3 regions of the Mesorhizobium sp. 2RAF45 genome follow, and region 2 is predicted to be linked to each of the others. Evidence: riboswitches for the same ligand, from Rfam matches in the RefSeq annotation. Region 2 holds a riboswitch; each other region holds the start of a gene.

Region 1 (4,088 bases), on a different contig from region 2:
GGCCGGCGGCATCGAGGCCGTCGCAAAAGGCGACTGGGCGGCGACCTTCACCTATCCGACGGGCGCCAAGGAAGCGATCGAGATGTCGAAGAAGATCCTGCTCGACTGCGCGACTTCGGTGGAACCAACGGTGACGGTGGAAACGACCGCGATCACGGCGGAGAACGCCAAGCAACTGATGGGGAAGTGAGGGCCGGAGAGCCCGGCATTGAACTTGATGCGCAAGGCCCCGGAAGGGGCCTTGTTCGTTTTGGGAGGGCCTGCCGAAGAATGGCAACTTCATGGCGCACTTCGGTCATTCGCGCGGCTATAGATTTCTACGCCACGCGTGGTTGAGCTGGCCTGGGTTTGACCACGGTGGCGAGTATGATGCCGGCGACAATGAAGGCCGCACCGACCAGATCGTAATCGTGCAATTCCTCGCCGAGCAGCAGATAGGCAAGCATGGCGACGAACACCGTCTGCAGGTAGAGCAGCATGCTCGCCCGACTCGCGCCGAGTGTTTCCACGCTTTTGTTGTAGAGATAGTACATCAAGGCGCCGCCGGGTCCTGCCAGATAGGCGAGCGCGAGAATGCTGTGGACGTCCATGGCGGAGCGTGCGTCGTTGAACAATTCCCACAAATGGAAAGGCAACGCGACCAGCGCACCGGCGCCGAGCAGCAGCACGACCATCGGCAGGAGTTCGATGCCGAATTTGGCACGGCGCAAAAGCACGGTGTACAGGCCCCAGCAGAACGCGCTGCCGACGATCCACAACTCGCCGGCGTTGAACTCGAGTTGCAGCAGCGCCGTCAGGTTCCCGTGGGCAACGATGAAAATCATTCCGGCGAGCGCAACCAGCGCGCCAAGCGACTTCCACAATCCGAGCGGTTCGCCAAGCACGAAACGCGCGAGCACCATCGTCATGACAGGCGAAAGCGCCATGATGATGCCGGCCGTGGTGGCGTTGGTGTCGTTGAGGCCATGGTAGATCATACCCTGGCATAGGGTGAGGCCGATCGCCCCTACGGCGACGACCTCCAAGGCGCGAGTTCGCAAAAGCCCAATCATGGCGTCGTGATGACGGTGCACAATCGGCAGTAGGATGGCGCAGGCAAGCGTCAGCCGCCAAAAGCAGAGGCCCCAGGGCGGCATTTCAGGCGCCACCCATTTGGCCGCGATATAGACACCAGCCGAAAGCAGCCAGCACAGGATGGCGGCCGGATAGCCGGTCAAGGAGGATATGGGGCCGACCGCGGGTTGCGCGGCTTGATGCGCTATCGGCATTGCCTGCATGTCATGTCCTCCCCTTCGATGACGTCTGCCGACGGGGTAACATAACCTGCGTCGTTGGGTCATGCATCCGTTTTGAAGGGTGAGGTCGCGTACGCTTTTACTTTGGTATCGGGAGGTCGCGTGTCAGCTTTTCGCGTTGCATAGCCTGGCAGTGGCGGTTGGCAGTCGACCCAAATGTGACATTTAGTTCTGGTCGCGCTCCTGCCAGAATTTGGCATCCCGCCCCAACTGCTTACCTTGCGTTCAACTCCGCCATATAAGCATTCGAAATCCCGGGGGCGCCGCGAATGCTAGACAACTACAACCTCGACCGCTTCGGCGTGATCCACCAGATCGACGCCACGCCGATCACATACGACAAGCAATACATTTCCTATTACGAGGATCTGAGCGACCGGACCATCAAGCTCGGCTATCAGCGGCTTGGCTGGGTGCTGGGGATCACCGGTGAGATACCGCGGTCCGTGTTGGAGATTGGCTATGGCACCGGCACCTTCATTGAGGCCGCCAAGATTACCGGGGTTGCCGACTGTGCCGGCTGCGACATCACCAAATTTCCGCTGCCCGAGGGCGTCCGCTTTGTCGATTGGGACGAGGCGCTCGCCGGCTCGTGGGATCTCGTCGCCATGTTCGACGTGCTCGAGCACATTCCGGATCTGGGTTTCCTCGCCCGCCTTCAGACCCGCCACCTGGCCATCGCCGTCCCTTATTGCCGCTGGCGTGAACTCGGCGCCGATGGCGATGCGTGGTTCCGGACGTGGCGCATGCGTCTGCCCAACGAGCACCTGCACCATTTCGACCGTGACTCGCTGGTGGCGCTCCTCGCGCATTACGGCTTCGAATGCGTGACGCTGAATTGCTTTGAAGACGGGATCAGACTGCGGCCAGGCGAAGCGGGTCCAAATATTCTGTCAGGCTTTTTTAGAAAGCTGTAGCGCCGGTTTCCCTCGGCGACCGCGGCCAGGTGTCATGCCTCCTGCCTGGTGACCACTCGCGGCTGAAAACCGAGGTACCGCCGAAGACTTATTGCGCGAGGACAGGGGTTGACATCGTCGAGAAATATCGCTTCAAAGTAATGTTATTACATATTCTACGCAGCGCAGCGACATCGCAAAAAACCCATTGCGATGCGATCGATGGAAATCTACGGTGGGTGCGTGATGGTCCCCGCGCCGAAAGGCAAGGGGTGAAAAGGGAACACGGTGAGACCCGCAGAGGTCGAGACCGTGGCTGCCCCCGCAACTGTAAGCGGTGAGCAAGATCCGACGTGCCACTGGCCGGCAAGGCTGGGAAGGCAGGATTGCGCTGAGACCCGCGAGCCAGGAGACCTGCCATCACCGAGTTGACCGGACGGGGTGTGCCGGGAGGAGACGTGGACGTCGGTCTTGTCGTCCGGCTCGCCAGCATCCTTCCGTCGCTAGTTTTGGAAAGTGACGGAAAGTTGGACGGCGCCATCGATCATCGCATCATCGTGTGCACGCTTTGCCGTGACATCCCGACCGGCATCAGGTCGGGCGAAAGCCTGTGTGCCGATCTGCGCTCCCGGCTCGCGGCCTGCCAGGAACCCGCTGTGGCGCATGGCTTCACGATCGAAGGCGTCGAATGCATGGCGGGCTGTGCGCGGCCGCTGACCGTGGCCTTCCAGGCGCCAGGCAAGGCTTCCTATCTCTTCGGCTGCATCGACGCCGAGGCCGACGCCGGCGATCTCGTGCGATTTGCCAGGCTTTACGCCTCGCTTGCCGACGGCTGGTGCAATTCCGGACAGCGTCCGCCGCGGCTGCCGGGCAAGACGCTGGCTCGTATTCCCGGACCGGCCAAGGTTGAGGGCAACAGCCGATGACAACGCCGCTTCTCGAAGCCCGCGAACTCTGCGCGACGGCGAATGGCCGCGACCTGGTCCACGCCGTCAGCCTGTCGGTGGCCACAGGCGATCGCCTTGCCATCATCGGCCCCAATGGCGCCGGCAAGACCACGCTGCTGCGCATGCTGTCGGGCATGCTCAGGCCAAGTTCCGGCGAGGTGAAGCTTGGCGGGCGCCGCCTGGACAGGATCTCGACCGCCGAGCGGGCCCTGCACGTCGCCGTTGTCGGCCAGACCGACCAGCCGGACCCGCGGCTGGCGGTGATCGACTATGTCGAGCTCGGCCGCGTCCCGCATGCCGGACTAAGGCGCAGGAGCGAGGAGCGCGACATCGTCGTCGACGCGTTGCGCCGGACCGGCCTGTTGCCGCTGCTTGGCCGCAGCATAGGCTCGCTGTCGGGCGGTGAACGCCAGCGCGCCCAGCTGGCGCGCGCCATCGCGCAGCAACCGAAAGTGCTGTTCCTCGACGAGCCGACCAACCATCTCGATCCGCGCGCCCGCGGCGAGCTGCTCGAGCTCGTGGCCGGCTTCGGCATGACGGTGATCGCGGTGCTGCACGATCTGGCTTTGGTGGCGCCCTTCGCCACCAGGGTTGCGGTGATGAACGAAGCGCGGCTGCATGCGCTGGCCGCGCCGCGCGAGGCGCTGACCCAAAAGCTGATCCGCGAGATTTTCGGCGTCGACGTGTTTCGCCTGCGCCATCCGACCGAAGACCGCGAACTGACAGTCTTCGATGTTCCGAACCGCTCCGCGCCGCCATCCTGATCGACCCCATCCCTGATCCGACATTGTTCAACCAAGGAGCAAAATCCGTGAAACGTCTCGCCCTGTCGCTCGTCATCTCGCTGCTGGCTTCGTCAGCCTTCGCCTTCCCGGTCACCGTCGACAGCTGCGGCAAGCCGCTGACCTTCGACGCGCCGCCCAAACGCGCCGTCATCCATGATCTCAACA
Region 2 (4,088 bases):
AGCCCTCGCGGCTCGACCGCTCCTCGATCATGAAGCCGAGCGACAGGCCCGGCATATGGCCGCCGAGCAGTTCGAGCTCCTTGCGGAAGATGATCTCTTCCGGGCGACGCGCGCAGTTGACGAAGCCGACATCGGTCCATGGCGCGCAATCGTTCAGCCAGCGCAGCATCGACATCATCGGCGTCACGCCGGAGCCGGCCGAGATGAACAGATATTTGGCCGCCGGATGGCTGTGCAGCGAAAAATCGCCGCTCGGCCCATAGGCCTTGACGTGCGAACCGGGCACCAGGTGATCGAACATCCAGCGTGTGCCGGTGCTGCCGGCCTGCGCCTTCACCGTCACCGCGATCGAGAACGGCCGCGACGGCGACGACGACAGCGTATAGGTGCGCATCAGCGGTCCGTCCAGCGTCGGCAGTTCCAGCGTCACGAACTGGCCCGGCTTGTAGCGGAACCAGGTCTGGTTGTCGGAGCGGAAGGTGAAGGTCTTGACGTCAGGCGCCTCGTCGCTGACGCCGATCACTTCCAGCACCTGCAGCCTGTCGTTCCAGGGCGCCATCTGGTCGAGATGGCGATAGAGGCCAAGATCCGTCATCGCGTTCATCCCCAAACCCCTCAGGCGACACTGCGCAGGGCCGGCCGGCCATCGTCGGCAAGGCGCGGACCGATGAAGCGGGCGTACCAGTCGACAAACTGGATCACGCCGCCCTCATGCAGCTCCGAATAGGGGCCGGGTTCATAGGCCGGCGACTGGATGCCGAAGGCGTTTTCCTCGACGATGCGGCGATCCTGGTCGTTGGTCTCGGTCCAGACATGGGTGAGTTCGGCAAGATCGTAGTCGACACCCTCGACCGCATCCTTGTGAACCAGCCATTTGGTCGTCACCGCGGTTTCCGTGGCGCTGATCGGCAGCACGCGGAAGGTGACGGCGTGGTCGCCCAGAATGTGGTTCCACGTCGTCGGATAGTGATAGAGCAGCAAGGAACCGATGCGGTCGGCGGAGACGCTGTCGGACAGGTTCTTCTTCACCGCCCGCTTGCCGGTCATCGTGTAGCTGACCGCATCGCGCAGCAGCGGCGCGCGGGTGGCGCGGTATTGCCCGGCCGGATCTATGCGGAACTTGCTCGGCAGGCCGGCCGCTTCGCATTTGGCCCAGTGTGCCAGCATCTCCGGATCGCTGTCGGCGCCTTGCACGCCGGTCACCGTCGGGGCTTCCGGGAAGGTTTTGCACAGCTCCGGGTGATTGCCGGCGCAGTGGTAGCACTCGCGGTTGTTTTCCCAGACGAGCTTCCAGTTGCCCTTCTCGACGATCGTGCTCTCGAAGGCGATCTTGGCTTCGCTGAGCCGGTGCGGCTTGAGATAGGGTTCGATCATCGCCCGCATCGGCGAGAAGTCGGCGGGTTCCTTGGCCAGGCAGATGAAGATATAGCCGGCCACGCTTTCGCAGGCGACCGGCTTCAGGCCGAACTGGCTCTTGTCGAAACCGTCGGCCATCTGGCGGGCAAACAGCAGCCTTCCGTCCAGCTCATAGGTCCATTGGTGATAGGGGCAGACCAGCTTGGCGGCCATGCCCTTGTCGGTGTTGCAGACGCGGCTACCGCGGTGGCGGCAGGAATTGTGGAAAGCGTTGATCTTGCCCTGCTGATCGCGCACCAGCACGACCGGATAGTCGCCGATCTGCACGGTGATGAAGCTGCCGGGCTTGGGCAGTTCGCAATCATGGCCGACGAACAGCCAGTCGCGATACCAGATCAGCTCCATGTCGAGCTTGAAGAAATCGGGATCGGTATAGAAGGGCTGCTCGAGCGAGAAGCCCTCTCTGCGGCTGTTCAAGAGCCTCAGCATATCGTTGCGCGCATCCATGTCCTGTCCTCATACTTCAAGGACTGAACTGGTGGTGATTGAGGAAGGATGAGACGCAGGCCGGCGAAAGCCGGGCGCGCGCCATCCGCCTCTTGACCGCCCACCGCGATCAGTCGAGTTCAAAAATCTCGGGCTGGTTTCCGGGCTCTGGAGTGTCCTTGCGGACGGTCGCGACACCTTCCCAGGCTTTCGCCCAGTGGTCTCCCGTTGCGACTTGAACTCCACCACCGTTGCGGGGGCAGCGCCGGATTTTGACCGGCTTCCCAATTCTCCGCCCCGTCGTCACGAAGCGGCACCTGAGATGACATGATCTAATCACGACGGCGTTTGCGACATCGGCATGAAAGCGACATCGCATCCATGCGGCGCGACACGCATGCGCAACGATCTGGGCGCGGACAGCGGTCACGAAAATCGTCGTCGCCGATAGCTGTACTGGCTGTCAAAATCGACCCGGAACAGGGGCAAAAAAAGGTTAACGGTTTCGAAAAGTGACTATTAGAGGATTCTAAAATCGAACCGAACGGTTCGTTTCTGTTGACGGTGCGTGCAGGACGGTGTGAACACTGGACCTCCGATACAGTCTGTGATCTTGCGGCTGGCTTTTATTAAGTGATTGATATCAAGAAGAAAAATTTATGGCAAGGAAACCTCTGGCACAATTTCAAGTGGTGGATTCTTGGTCCACACGGAACAACTTCGTGATTGGAAACGGCGATCTGGCTTTCCCACATCGGGGCTGTCCGAACGACGCGATTTCAATCCCAAGACACGCCGCTAGACGGACGGAAAAAATACTGGAGTACTAAAAATGAAAAAGATTGTTCTCACTGCCGCCGCCCTTCTGGCCATTTCCGGCAGCGCCTTCGCTGGTAGCGACCACTACGGTTCGAATGCCGCCGCAGCCACGACTGTCGACAGCTCGTACACCGCTTCGACCAAGAAGTCGGAACCGGCTGCTCAGACGCCTGCCCAGGGCGCAGATCACAACCTCTTCGGCAATAACTAACAACGGGTCCCGGCTAATGGCGGGCTTTTCGCCCGCCGCTCTGGCCGATCTTGAGAAACTCAGGAGACTAACATGAACAAGCTCATCCTTGCTGCCGCCGCCGTCCTGGCCATTTCCGGCAGTGCCTTCGCTGGCAGCGATAACTACGGTTCCAACGGTGCCAACCAGCCGGCCGCTGCGGTCGACCATTCCTACACGGCTTCGGTCGACAAGTCGGCTCCGGCCACCCAGGTGCCTGCTCAGCAGGGCGCCGACCGCAACCTCTTCGGCAAGTAATGCCGGTTCACGGAAATGGCGGCGATGCCGGCCATTCCCGTGAAATCCAGAAATTCAGGAGACTAACATGAACAAGCTCATCCTTGCTGCCGCCGCCGTTCTGGCCATCTCCGGCAGCGCTTTCGCGGGCAGCGACAACTATGGCTCCAATGGCGCCAACCAGCCCGCCGCAACTTCGGTCGACAACTCGCGTACGGCTTCGATCCGCGAGAGCGGCTCGCCCGTCTACAAGCTGCTCAATTCGTCGGGCGACGTGCAGAAGTCCGCTCCTCAGGGCAGCGACCGGAACCTCTTCGGCCGTTAACAGCCGAAGCTGATCTCCAAAAAAAGAGCGGCGGGCCTGGCCCGCCGCTCTTTTTTGTTGCCTTGACCCAGCAGGACCGGCGGCCTCAAGCCGCTTTTGCTTCCGGCTTTTGCAGCGCGAAGGAATGTCCGTCCGCATCGAAGATATGCAGGTCCTCGGCATTGGCGCTCAGCCGCAATGTCGAACCGCGCTTGACCTCGACATTGCCCGGCAGTTTGGTCACCAGCGGCAGGTCGGCGCGGCCGATATCGATATAGACCAGCTGGACCTCGCCGAGCTGCTCGACATAGTCGACCGTTCCCTCGAACAGATAGTCCGCGCCGCTGGCAATCATCAGGTCTTCCGGCCGCACGCCGAAACTGACCGCCGCGCCCTTGGCCGAGGCCGGCGTCGTGATCGGCACCGTCGCCTTGCGGCCGCCGACATGGTTGACGACGGTCGGGTTGCCGGTCTTGTCGATGGTTGCCGGCAGGATGTTCATGGCCGGCGAGCCGATGAACTGGGCGACGAACAGGTTGCCGGGCTTCTTGTAAAGGTCCATCGGCGTGCCGACCTGTTCGACATGGCCGTCCTTCAGCACCACGATGCGGTCGGCCAGCGTCATCGCTTCGACCTGGTCGTGGGTGACGTAGATCA
Region 3 (4,088 bases), on a different contig from region 2:
CACGACCTTTCCCTCTCCCTCAAGGGCGAGGGGGACGACGCCGCGGCCTGGCTCGTAGTAGCCGGCCTTCGGCACCGCCACCGGCTCAACAACGGCCGCGTCCTGCCCAGCCAGCCTGGCCAGCCGCTGCACCAGCGCGCCCATATTGGCCGGGCCGCCCTCGCGGAAATAGCCGAGCAGGGCGTCCAATTCCCAGCGCGGCAGGGTCGAGGCTTCGATCAGCCTGATATCCTCGTCATGGCTTTCACCGGGCAGCAGCGCCAGTTTTATGCCGCGTTCCCGAGCGGTCGAGGCCAGCTGGTCGCAGCCGTAGCGCCACCAGTCGTAGCCGCCGAGGATGCGTACCAGGATGATCTTGGCGTGGCGGGCGACGCTGTCGACCCAGAGGTCGACGGACATAGGGTGGCGCAGGTCGCGAAGCGCCGCCAGCCGCATCGAGGGCAAACGGCCGGCATCCGCCTTCCAGGCGGCCGCCAGTCCGGCGAGGTCGCTGTCGGTGAAGGACAGGCCCACGATATCCGCCGGCGTCTGCCGCAGATCGACCGGCTCGGCGAGATCGTCGAGCGAGGCGGAGGTCGTGGTGAGGATATGCATCGCGGCCCGTGTCTGAAATCAGCCGGCGAGTATACGCTCGATTGCCGGGCGGTTCAGCCCCTTGAGGCCGATGACGACCAGGCGCGAACGGCGGTCGTCCTCGGCGGTCCAGGCGCGGTCATAGTAATGATTGACGCGCGGGCCGACGGCCTGCAGCAAGAGCCGCATCGGCTTGCCGCCGACCTCGACGAAGCCTTTCACGCGCAGCACGTTTTCCTGTTCGGCGGCGGCCGCGACGCGTTGTGCCAGCTCATCCGGATTGGCGATCGAGGGAATGTCGACGATGAAGGTGTCGAAGTCGTCATGCTCGTGGTCGAAGGCGCCGTCATGATGGGATTTGCGGTTCTCGATGTCGTCCTCGACGGCGAGGCCGAGCCCGAGCAGCACGGAGGGATCGACCTTGCCATGCGAGGTCGGCACGATCTTCACGGCACGGGCGGAGTGTTCGCCGATGATGGCGTTGGCGCGGGCCGAACCGGCGGCATCCATCAGGTCGCTCTTCGACAGGATGATCAGGTCGGCGCAGGCGATCTGGTCCTCGAACAGTTCCTCGACCGGGTCGTCATGGTCGAGGCTCTCATCTTGCGCGCGCTGCGCCTGCAAGGCGTCCATGTCGTTGGCGACCCGGCCTTCGGCCAGTGCGGGACCGTCGACCACGGCGATGACGCCATCGACGGTGACGCGGCTCTTCACCGTCGGCCACTGGAATGCCTGGACCAGCGGCTTGGGCAGGGCCAGGCCCGAGGTCTCGATCAGGATGTGATCGACCTTGGGGTTGAGCGACAGGATCTGGTCGAGCGCCGGCACGAAATCGTCGGCCACGGTGCAGCAGATGCAGCCATTGGCCAGTTCGACGATGTTTTCCTCCGGGCAGGTGTCGATGCCGCAGCCCTTCAAAATCTCGCCGTCGATGCCGATGTCGCCGAACTCGTTGACGATGATGGCAATGCGCTTGCCGCCGGCGTTTTCCAGGAGATGGCGGACCAGCGTCGTCTTGCCGGCACCAAGGAAGCCGGTGACGACGGTGCAGGGGACGCGGGTGACGGAAGCGCTCATGATCAATCCTTCAGCAGGTTGAGGGGAGGAATGCGGGCAACGAGGCCGCGCTTGAGAGAATCAGGCCGACCGCGCCATGGAATGAGGCCGTCGGTCGAGGTGGCGAAGAGTTTGGCGCCGGTGACGAGGTCGGCGCCGCTGGTCGCGCTCAGGTCGCCGAAGACATAGCTCCAGCAGCCGTCGCGCAGGATCGCGGCGCTCAGCCGGCGCTTGCAATTGCCGAGGCACTCGACCGTGCGGATGCGGATGTCATCGCCTGCAGCGGCTTGGCGCGTGTCTTCGGCTAGCAGTTCGCCGGCGCGGGGATGGGCGTCGGAGCCGGTCTCGTCGCGGCAGGAGGCGCAGACGATGACGGTGACGCCGGCCAAGGCATCGCCGTCGGCGGACGAATTGTCCGCTGTGCCAGCCGAAAAACTGCTGTTCTGGTCCAAAAACCGGGCTCCTTGCCCGGAAACCCGCCGGGCGATCGGATTCTTTTGTCGCAGACGGCAGGTCTCCTGGCTCGCGGGTCATCGCCTTGGGTGCCGCCTTCCCGGGAACGTCCCAGTGGCTTTCGGCCTTGGCTCTTCGCTTACAGTTGCGGGGACAGCCGCGGATTTGAGATCGAAATCCCGCACCGCATTCCCTCTTAGCCCCTGCCGTTGCGGGCAAGGGACCGTCTGGAGCGGATTTAGGCTTTTGCAGGCAGCGGTGTCAACGCGCGGCTACGACATGGCGATGTCGGCGAGCGCCGGACCCAGATCGCCGGCGGGTGTCACTTCGATGCGTTCAAGGCCAAGCCAGCCCTGCATCTGCTGCAGTTCCTCGAAGAGTTGCGCGGCGGTTTCAGGTGGCGCGCCGGGTTCGGCGTAGGCGGCGTGGATGCGCAGGACGCTGGCCGGCCGGTCAGCCTTGAGGTCAACGCGGGCGACGATCCGGTCGCCGAGCAGGAAGGGCAGGACGTAATAGCCGTATTGGCGCTTCTCAGCCGGCGTGTAGATCTCGATGCGGTAGTGGAAATCGAACAGCCGCTCCGAGCGCGAGCGCTCGAAGACGACCGGGTCGAACGGCGCCAACAGTGCGCGGGCCTCGATTTTCCGGGGCAGGCGGGCGTCCTTATGAAGGTAGGCCGGCTTGTCCCAGCCCTCGACACGCACCGGCAGCAATTCGCCCAGCTCGACCAGTTCCTCCAGCCGGCCTTTCATGTCGGCCGGCGATAGCCGAAAGTAGTCGCGCAGGTCGCCTGATGTCGCCACGCCATGGGCGCGGGCAGAAATGCGCAGCAATTCGCGGTGCGCGTCCTCGGCTGGCGGCACGGGCAGGTCGAGGATCGCCTGCGGCAGCACGCGCTCGGGCAAATCATAGAAGCGCTCGAAGCCGCGGCGGTGCGCCGTGGTGATGCGCCCGGCCCAGAACAGCCATTCGAAGGCATGCTTGGCATGGCTCCAGCCCCACCAGCCGCCCGAACCTTTCTGACCTTCCAGCGCCGAAGCGGCGATCGGGCCGCGCGCAGCGACCTCGCGGTAGATCTCTTCTATATAGGCGGCGTGCTCGCGGCCCCATTTGGCCAGGCCCAGATACATCTCGTCGCCCTGCTCGGCTCGCTGCATGCGCCAGCGCATCAGCGGGTAGGTCTCGACCGGCAGGAAGGAAGCCTCATGCGCCCAGTATTCGAACACCGTGCGCTTGCGCGTCACGGCGGCGTTGTCGAGCAGAGCGAGCGGGTAGGGGCCAAGGCGCGAATAGAGCGGCATATAGTGAGCGCGCACCACCGCGCTGACGGAATCGATCTGCAGCAGGCCGGTGCGCGAGAGCACGCGGGCGAAGTGGCGGCGATCGGGTGTGCCATTTGGGCGGGGATCGAGAAACCCCTGTGCGGCGAGCGCGATGCGCCGGGCCATGGCAAGCGAGATTTTTTCCTTCATGCAGGTATCACTCTGGGCGCTTCTGCTGTGGGTCTGACGGGTGATTCCAGCCCATGCTAGCAGGGTTTTAGCGGCAACCCTGTCAGGAGAGAAAAGTGGAGTAAAAAACGAAGGAAATCAAACAAGAGCGGATCGGACCAGTTTGTCCGGATATGCCGTCCAGGTCGGCGTTTTGAACAAGGTTTGACTTGCTTCGCTGGAAGTGCTGCGCTAACCCTCGCCGCGTTGCAGCATAGGCCCCTTAAAACGGTTCAGCGGTTAATCTGTCACGCTTCCGCATTAAGGTCCGGTGCTGTAATCAAAGTGGATTGGCGCCAACGGAAAGCCGCTGCATGAACGCACTTCTCAGTTCGTACCTGCCCATCGTCCTGTTCATCGGCGTGGCGCTGGTCGTCGGCCTGGCGCTGCTGGCCGCACCGTTCCTTGTGGCCTACCGCAATCCCGATCCCGAAAAGCTTTCCGCCTACGAGTGCGGTTTCAACTCGTTCGACGATGCCCGCATGAAATTCGACATCCGCTTCTACCTGGTGTCGA

Evidence for each region. Region 2 has a riboswitch for cobalamin ahead of AB4Z43_RS11805 (aromatic ring-hydroxylating oxygenase subunit alpha). Riboswitches for the same ligand answer to the same signal wherever they lie in the genome.
Region 1: another riboswitch for cobalamin. It lies ahead of AB4Z43_RS13340 (DUF1636 family protein); the one in region 2 lies ahead of AB4Z43_RS11805 (aromatic ring-hydroxylating oxygenase subunit alpha).
Region 3: another riboswitch for cobalamin. It lies ahead of AB4Z43_RS02900 (DUF1636 family protein); the one in region 2 lies ahead of AB4Z43_RS11805 (aromatic ring-hydroxylating oxygenase subunit alpha).

The regions. Positions count from the first base shown of each region.
Region 1 covers NZ_JBFRGG010000004.1:72,197-76,284, forward strand. Annotated here, with positions in the region: gene AB4Z43_RS13325 (substrate-binding domain-containing protein) at 1-190, shown strand, start outside; gene AB4Z43_RS13330 (DMT family transporter) at 318-1,277, opposite strand; gene AB4Z43_RS13335 (class I SAM-dependent methyltransferase) at 1,565-2,212, shown strand; cobalamin riboswitch at 2,422-2,627, shown strand; gene AB4Z43_RS13340 (DUF1636 family protein) at 2,650-3,117, shown strand; gene AB4Z43_RS13345 (ABC transporter ATP-binding protein) at 3,114-3,902, shown strand; gene AB4Z43_RS13350 (ABC transporter substrate-binding protein) at 3,950-4,088, shown strand, end outside.
Region 2 covers NZ_JBFRGG010000003.1:487,610-491,697, forward strand. Annotated here, with positions in the region: gene AB4Z43_RS11800 (2Fe-2S iron-sulfur cluster-binding protein) at 1-595, opposite strand, end outside; gene AB4Z43_RS11805 (aromatic ring-hydroxylating oxygenase subunit alpha) at 616-1,863, opposite strand; cobalamin riboswitch at 1,978-2,178, opposite strand; gene AB4Z43_RS11810 (DUF680 domain-containing protein) at 2,675-2,872, shown strand; gene AB4Z43_RS11815 (DUF680 domain-containing protein) at 2,945-3,148, shown strand; gene AB4Z43_RS11820 (DUF680 domain-containing protein) at 3,216-3,452, shown strand; gene AB4Z43_RS11825 (ABC transporter ATP-binding protein) at 3,538-4,088, opposite strand, start outside.
Region 3 covers NZ_JBFRGG010000001.1:581,378-585,465, reverse strand. Annotated here, with positions in the region: gene cobN (cobaltochelatase subunit CobN) at 1-594, opposite strand, end outside; gene cobW (cobalamin biosynthesis protein CobW) at 613-1,650, opposite strand; gene AB4Z43_RS02900 (DUF1636 family protein) at 1,653-2,081, opposite strand; cobalamin riboswitch at 2,121-2,325, opposite strand; gene AB4Z43_RS02895 (winged helix-turn-helix domain-containing protein) at 2,355-3,554, opposite strand; gene AB4Z43_RS02890 (NADH-quinone oxidoreductase subunit A) at 3,887-4,088, shown strand, end outside.